DNA from 3 places in the Salinivibrio sp. ML290 genome. Region 1 is predicted to be linked to each of the others. Evidence: predicted binding sites of a transcription regulator. Region 1 holds the regulator's gene; each other region holds the start of a gene.
The links. The regulator MetJ, encoded in region 1, represses methionine synthesis genes. The targets are predictions, from matches to a motif close to TTAGACNTNTANANGTCTAA.
Positions count from the first base shown of each region.

Region 2: the regulator MetJ is predicted to act here: its motif matches at 895-914, upstream of metH (methionine synthase).
Region 3: the regulator MetJ is predicted to act here: its motif matches at 1,344-1,363, upstream of BZG23_RS12545 (MetQ/NlpA family ABC transporter substrate-binding protein).

Region 1 is NZ_MUEY01000009.1:51,782-54,059, reverse strand. Features, by position in the region: gene metB (cystathionine gamma-synthase) at 1-972, opposite strand, end outside; gene metJ (met regulon transcriptional regulator MetJ) at 1,159-1,476, shown strand; gene BZG23_RS09905 (malic enzyme-like NAD(P)-binding protein) at 1,572-2,278, opposite strand, start outside.
Region 2 is NZ_MUEY01000002.1:2,312-4,589, forward strand. Features, by position in the region: gene BZG23_RS02150 (cation:proton antiporter) at 1-786, opposite strand, end outside; gene metH (methionine synthase) at 970-2,278, shown strand, end outside.
Region 3 is NZ_MUEY01000014.1:27,563-29,840, forward strand. Features, by position in the region: gene BZG23_RS12540 (multidrug effflux MFS transporter) at 1-346, opposite strand, end outside; gene BZG23_RS12545 (MetQ/NlpA family ABC transporter substrate-binding protein) at 521-1,318, opposite strand; gene BZG23_RS12550 (LON peptidase substrate-binding domain-containing protein) at 1,474-2,043, shown strand; gene BZG23_RS12555 (sigma-70 family RNA polymerase sigma factor) at 2,170-2,278, shown strand, end outside.

The sequences.
Region 1 (2,278 bases):
GGCGAGGGCAAATAACGTGAGGCCATCAATAAATCGCGCCACACCGGCTTGGTCTGTATCCAATTCTAAGCTCAGCATGCTACCAAACCCCGCTTGCTGGCGCGCAGCAATTTGGTGGCCAGGGTGAGAGGCCAACCCGGGGTAGTAGATTTTCCGCACTGCCGACACCGTTTGCAGGTAGCTGAGTACCGCTTCAGTGTTGTGTTGGTGTTGTTTAACGCGTGCACCCAATGTGCGCAACCCTCGCAGTGTCATATAACTGTCAAATGCATTGCCCGTCGCCCCTAAGCAATTTCCCCACCAAGCCAATGTCTCGGCAAGTTCACTGGTCGCGGCGATCACCGCGCCACCGACAATATCAGAATGGCCATTAATAAATTTGGTGGTCGAATGCACCACCATATCCGCGCCCAGCGCAAAAGGCGTTTGCAAAGCTGGCGATAAAAACGTGTTGTCGACCACCACCCAAGCCCCCACTTGATGGGCTTTTTGGCATATTTCTGCGATATCGACCACGCGTAAGAGTGGATTGGATGGGGTTTCCACCAGCACGAGCTTGGGCTGTTTAGCCAATGCTTGGTCCAACGCATCATGGTCCGATTGATCGACAAAACTTACCTGCCAGATCCCTTGTTTGGCACGCGATTCGAGCAAGCGATAGGTGCCGCCATAACAATCATGTGGGGCGACAATATGCTCGCCAGCCTCCAACAGAGATAGCACCAAGTTTATCGCCGACATCCCGCAGTTGGTCACCACCGCACCTGCGCCCCCTTCTAAGTCAGTCAGCGCTTGTTCGAGCTGCGCACGCGTTGGGTTGCCGCCTCGCGCGTAGTCGTAAGTAGGCACATCACCCAGTGCCGGGAAACGGTAATTGGTCGATAAGTACAGGGGAGGCACCACCGCATGGTGCTGGGTGTCAGTCCCAATTCCGGTCCGAACGGCGATAGTGTCGGTTTTTTTCTCAGTCATGATCTATCCTTGCTAGTCTGGTTTGCGCATGGTGGGCGTGATCCAGGTTTCATACTGCCACCTTACCCTGCGCTTTTTGGGACGTCAACACTTCTAGACGTCTATACCCCTTTGCATGTGGCGGTTAATATAGCTAAAATCTCCGCAGCATCATTCTGGGTATTCCATAATCAAGATAGGTGAGACATGGCGCAGTGGAACGGCGACTACATTAATCCGTATGCCGAACATGGTAAAAAGAAAGAGCAGGTAAAGAAGATCACCGTCTCTATCCCATTAAAAGTACTAAAAATTCTTACCGACGAGCGTACTCGTCGTCAGGTGCAAAACCTCCGTCATGCGACCAACAGTGAGTTGTTGTGTGAGGCATTTCTTCATGCCTACACCGGCCAACCACTACCAACCGATGACGATATCCGTAAGGATAAACCCGACAGCATTCCCGCTGAAGCACGTCGGATCATGGAAGAGCTTGGTATCGAGTTCGACGATAGCGAATACTAAAAAAACCCGCCGATTGGCGGGTTTTCTGTAATGATAGGTGCTCAGCACAGCCTTTTCGGGCTCTATTCCACCGCGCTTTTCCTCACGCTCAAGCATTACGCCTTGTCGAGCATATAGTTTTCTGGCATCTCGATACGAGCCACGCCGGTTTCCACGGCGGCCAGCGCTACCGCGCGGGCAACCTTAGGTAATAAACGCGCGTCCATTGGCTTGGGAATAATGTAATCTGGGCCAAAGCTTAGCGAAGACAAACCGGCGGCGTCTAATACCGTTTGTGGGACAGGCTCTTTGGCTAGGCTGCGAATGGCCTCTACCGCTGCCAACTTCATCGCATCGTTAATTTCACTGGCACGTACATCCAATGCGCCACGGAAAATAAACGGGAAGCAGAGCACGTTATTGACCTGATTCGGGTAATCCGAACGCCCGGTTCCCATGATCAGATCATCGCGCACTTGATGCGCCACATCCGGATGAATTTCAGGATCTGGGTTCGAGCAGGCAAATACCACGGGTTTATCTGCCATCAGCTTCAAGGCGTCGGGTGAAAGCAAGTCTGGACCGGAGACGCCAACGAACATATCCGCGCCCTCAATCACATCTTCGAGGGTACGCTTATCCGTGTTATTGGCAAACAGCTGCTTGTATTTGTTGATATCGTCACGACGCGTATGGATCACGCCTTTACGATCCAACATATAGATTTTTTCCCGCTGAGCGCCACATTTTATTAATAGCTCCATACAGGCAACAGCCGCTGCGCCTGCGCCCATGCACACCACCGTCGCCTCGCGGATATCTT
Region 2 (2,278 bases), on a different contig from region 1:
CACCATTGCCAGCGGGCCAGAGACATGCAGCATATCGGCCAGGACATAGCCAGCGCTGGGGATAGCCAGCGTTAACAGCAATTCCATCGAGTGGTCGTTGGTGGCACAAATCAAGCGATGGAAAAGATAGCCAAGCACCAGGCCATATAAAATCCCGCCAACGGCTTCTTGTAAAAACAAGGCAATGGTACCGCCCACCGTCGGGTTGTTGTCGCCAAAGGCTAGGGTAAAAAGAGTCACAAAGATCACGATACCCACGCCATCGTTAAATAGCGATTCTCCCTCTATTTGTGTCGTGATCCGCATCGGTGCTTGCAGTTTTTTCACAATGGCGAGAACAGCAATGGGATCGGTCGGCGAGATCAGCGCGCCAAATAGCAGGCAGTAGAGATAATCGAAAGGAATACCGATCAGCTGAAACACGCCCCAGATACCGGTGCCGATTAAAAACACAGAGACCAATAGCCCGCCGATCACCAGGGTCGTGATCTCCCACTTTTGGTCGGAGAAAGAGGGAAGCTTGACACCAATTCCCCCCGCGAAGAGCAAAAAGCCGAGGACGCCTTTGAGCAAAAAGGTATCGAAGTGGATATCTGTCAGTATTTGCTCGGCCATGGTTTTGAGTGGAATGGCTTGGTATTGACCGGCGACCACTATCAACAAAGACAGTAGGAGCGAGCTGGCGGTGATGGCGATGGTGGTTTGTACTCGACTGATTTTACTATTAATAAAAGCGATAAAGATGGCTGCAGCAGCCATAAAGCTGAGGATTGCGTAAGTTGACATGCCGCTTCCTAGTACAACGAGGGAATGAAAAAATGTGTCAAAATATTAATAGAAATCGTTGTCAAAACGAACAGCTGAATTGAAATAGATCAAAATAAATTGTTATTTATAGACGTCTAGATTTCCATTTTCGCTGTGGTAGGATGAAATGACTGCAACGAGGAAGATGATAAGCGTAATAGTATGGACCGACTGACACAGCAACTGCGCGACCGTATTCTAGTGATCGATGGTGGCATGGGCACCATGATTCAGGGGTTAGGGCTCAATGAGGCCGATTATCGTGGCCAACGTTTTAAAGATTGGCACTGTGATGTGAAAGGCAACAATGATCTTTTGGTGCTGACTCAGCCTGATAAGATCGCTTCGCTACACAGTGATTACCTGGCCGCGGGCGCGGACATTATTGAAACTAACACCTTTAACGCCACCCAAATTGCGATGGCCGATTACGACATGCAGGCGCTGAGTGCGGAAATCAACGTAGCGGCAGCCCGGCTTGCGCGTGAGGTCGCTGATGCGTGGACGGCGAAAACGCCGGATAAACCCCGTTTTGTCGCGGGTGTGTTGGGGCCGACCAACCGAACGTGCTCAATCTCACCAGATGTGAATGACCCTGGGTTTCGCAATGTCAGCTTTGATCAGTTAGTCGACGTGTATGCCGAGTCCACCGAAGCGCTCATTGAGGGTGGGGTTGATATCATCATGTTGGAGACCATTTTTGATACCTTGAATGCCAAAGCCTGTGCGTTTGCGGTTGAAAAGGTCTTTGATGCCCGTGGGTTTCGCTTACCCATTATGATCTCCGGCACCATCACTGATGCGTCTGGACGCACCTTATCCGGACAAACGACCGCCGCCTTTTATCACTCGCTGCGCCATGTTGAGCCACTGTCGTTTGGCTTAAACTGCGCACTGGGGCCGGCTGAATTGCGCCAGTATGTCAAAGAGCTGAGCGACATTTGTGAGGGCTTTGTCTCCGTCCACCCTAATGCGGGGTTGCCCAACGCGTTTGGTGAGTATGACCTTTCTCCCGAAGAGATGGCGACACACATTGATGAGTGGGCGGCGTCAGGCTTTATCAATTTGGTCGGTGGTTGTTGTGGCACCACGCCTGAACATATTCAAGCGATTAGCGACGCGGTGAAAAAACATTCGCCACGCTCTCTGCCTGACCACCCTGTGGCCTGTCGCTTATCTGGGCTCGAGCCCCTGACCATTAATGCCGATAGCTTGTTCGTTAACGTGGGTGAGCGCACCAATGTGACTGGCTCAGCACGCTTTAAACGTTTAATCGTTGAAGAGCAATACGACGAGGCGCTGGAAGTGGCATTGCAGCAAGTGGAAAACGGCGCCCAAATCATCGATATCAATATGGATGAAGGCATGTTGGATGCCGAAAAGGCTATGGTGCGATTCCTCAATTTATGCGCGGCCGAGCCGGATATTGCCCGTGTGCCAGTGATGATTGACTCCTCTAAATGGGAAGTGA
Region 3 (2,278 bases), on a different contig from region 1:
AGCCGGTCCCCATTCCTTGGATGCAGCGGCCAATGACCAGGCCAGTGAAGCTGGCGCTAAAACTCACCATCACGGTTAAGCCAATCAGTGAAAGCAACACACCGGCTAACAACACGCGGCGACGGCCAAGCGCATCTGAGATAGGCCCATAGATAAACTGTGATGGTCCAAAACCAAGTAGATAGGCAGAGATAAGCAGTTGGACATTGTCCATACTGAGGTTGAAATCTCGGGCGATCCAAGGCAAAGACGGAAATACTAAGCCCATGCTGAATTGCCCAATGCTGACGGTCAGGCATGCCAGCAATACGGGCGACCAATTAAATGGGCGACTAGCCGATTGCATCCAGTTTCCTATGCGTTTTATTGATGTGGGGAGGTAGACGTCGCGATCCTAGCACATTGTGGATCACCGATAGATCACTATGGTAACAGTAATAACTGTATGAGTGGTAAACAAATAGTGACGTTTGGCCATCGGCCAGCGTTGCACTGGCCGATTTCACTGGGTGACAATAAATTAAAACGCAGGCTCTATGGTGCCATTAAAGGTATCTTGCAAAAACTGACGTGTTTTGTCGGACTGGAATAACGCGAGTAATCGCTGATACGTCGGGTTATCTTGATCGTCTTTGCGTGCGGCCACCACCATAACGGCGAGAGGCGCATCTTTAGATTCCAAGAAAATGCCCTGTTCGCTTGGATCGAGCCCTGATGACATCACATAATTCATGGTGATCGCCGCGGCATCGACATCTTGCAAACTGCGGGGCAGCTGTGCCGCTTCTACTTCCACAAATTCGAGCTGTTTAGGGTTGGATTGAACATCTTGCAGCGTGGCTTTAAAGCCAACATTATCAGCCAACGTAATCAATCCTGCGTCTTCCAGCAATAACAGCGCGCGCCCCGCATTTGTGGGATCATTGGGGATCGCAATTTGTGCGCCATTCGCTAACGCCTCGACCTTGTCGACTTTGTCAGAGTAAATCCCCATCCGCATTAAGATTGAGCGACCAATCGCTACCAACTCGCTATCGTGGTTTTGGTTGAAATTGTCGAGAAACGGCTGATGCTGATAACTATTTAAATCCAAACTACCATCCGCTAAACCTGCATTAGGCGAGATGTAATCAGAGAACTCTACGACTTCAACATCAATCCCTTCTTCTTTCGCTTGCTCAGCCACCGATTCAACCACTTGCGCGTGGGGACCGACCGTTGCGCCAATTTTAATGGTTTCAGTTTGGTCGGAACACCCTGAGAGGAATACCGCCGCGAGAAGTATCGCGAGACTTGCGCTGAGTTGTTTTATCTTCATTCCCTTTACCTTGCTAATTGGCCATTTAGACATCCAGAATGCCATATAGATGATTAATGTCAATACGATTAGCTTGATACAAGGGCCGGCTTGATCGCATCCATTGCCCTATGCGTAATGGAGGACATGTTAAATCGATAGAAGGAGGCATGAGTATGACTAAGCTGTTTCCTTTGCCCCTGTTTTTGTTACCGGGAGGCAGAGCCAAACTGCGCATTTTTGAACCTCGTTATTTACGCCTCGTCCGTGAGTGCTCAGCGAATCAAGAAGGATTTGTGCTGGCAATGATGCAGGGAAAGCGTCTGTACAAGTACGGCACCTTAGTCGACATCGTCGATTTCGAAACACTGCCCGACGGCTTGCTAGGGATCACGATCGCCGGTCGCCAGCGGGTAGAAATTATGTCGACGGACCAAGAAGCGGACAAACTTTGGGTAGGCGATGTGCGCGCACTCAATGATTGGCCTCATGATGAGCATTTGGGTGAGGCGCAAGCCGACGACAAAGCGCGTATCGCCTCAGGGCTCAAACACGTCTTTGCCGCTCACCCTGAACACGCAGAACAATATGAAGCGCCTCATTTCGAAGATTTAACCTGGAGCTGTCAGCGCTGGCTCGAAATTTTGCCGCTTTCTAATGCGCAAAAACAATGGTTTATTGCTCAAGAGTCAGCGGAAGAAGCGAAACAATTTATCAGTCAGCTGCTCGAAGAGGAAGTCGAGTGATCCAATCACTGCTACCCACGTACTGGTAGCCAAATGGACGGCTACGACAGATAGGACTCAACTATGACTGCGCCACAAACCATGTATACTGAGACCACCATTTCCAGACGGGACACGCGTGCCAACATGACTGACGTGACGAAGGAAGAGTTGTCTGCATTATTATTGAAAGTCTCGGAAGACCGTGACCGTGTTGCCTTCGAGCGCCTGTTCCGGTTTTTTGGCCCTAAGATTC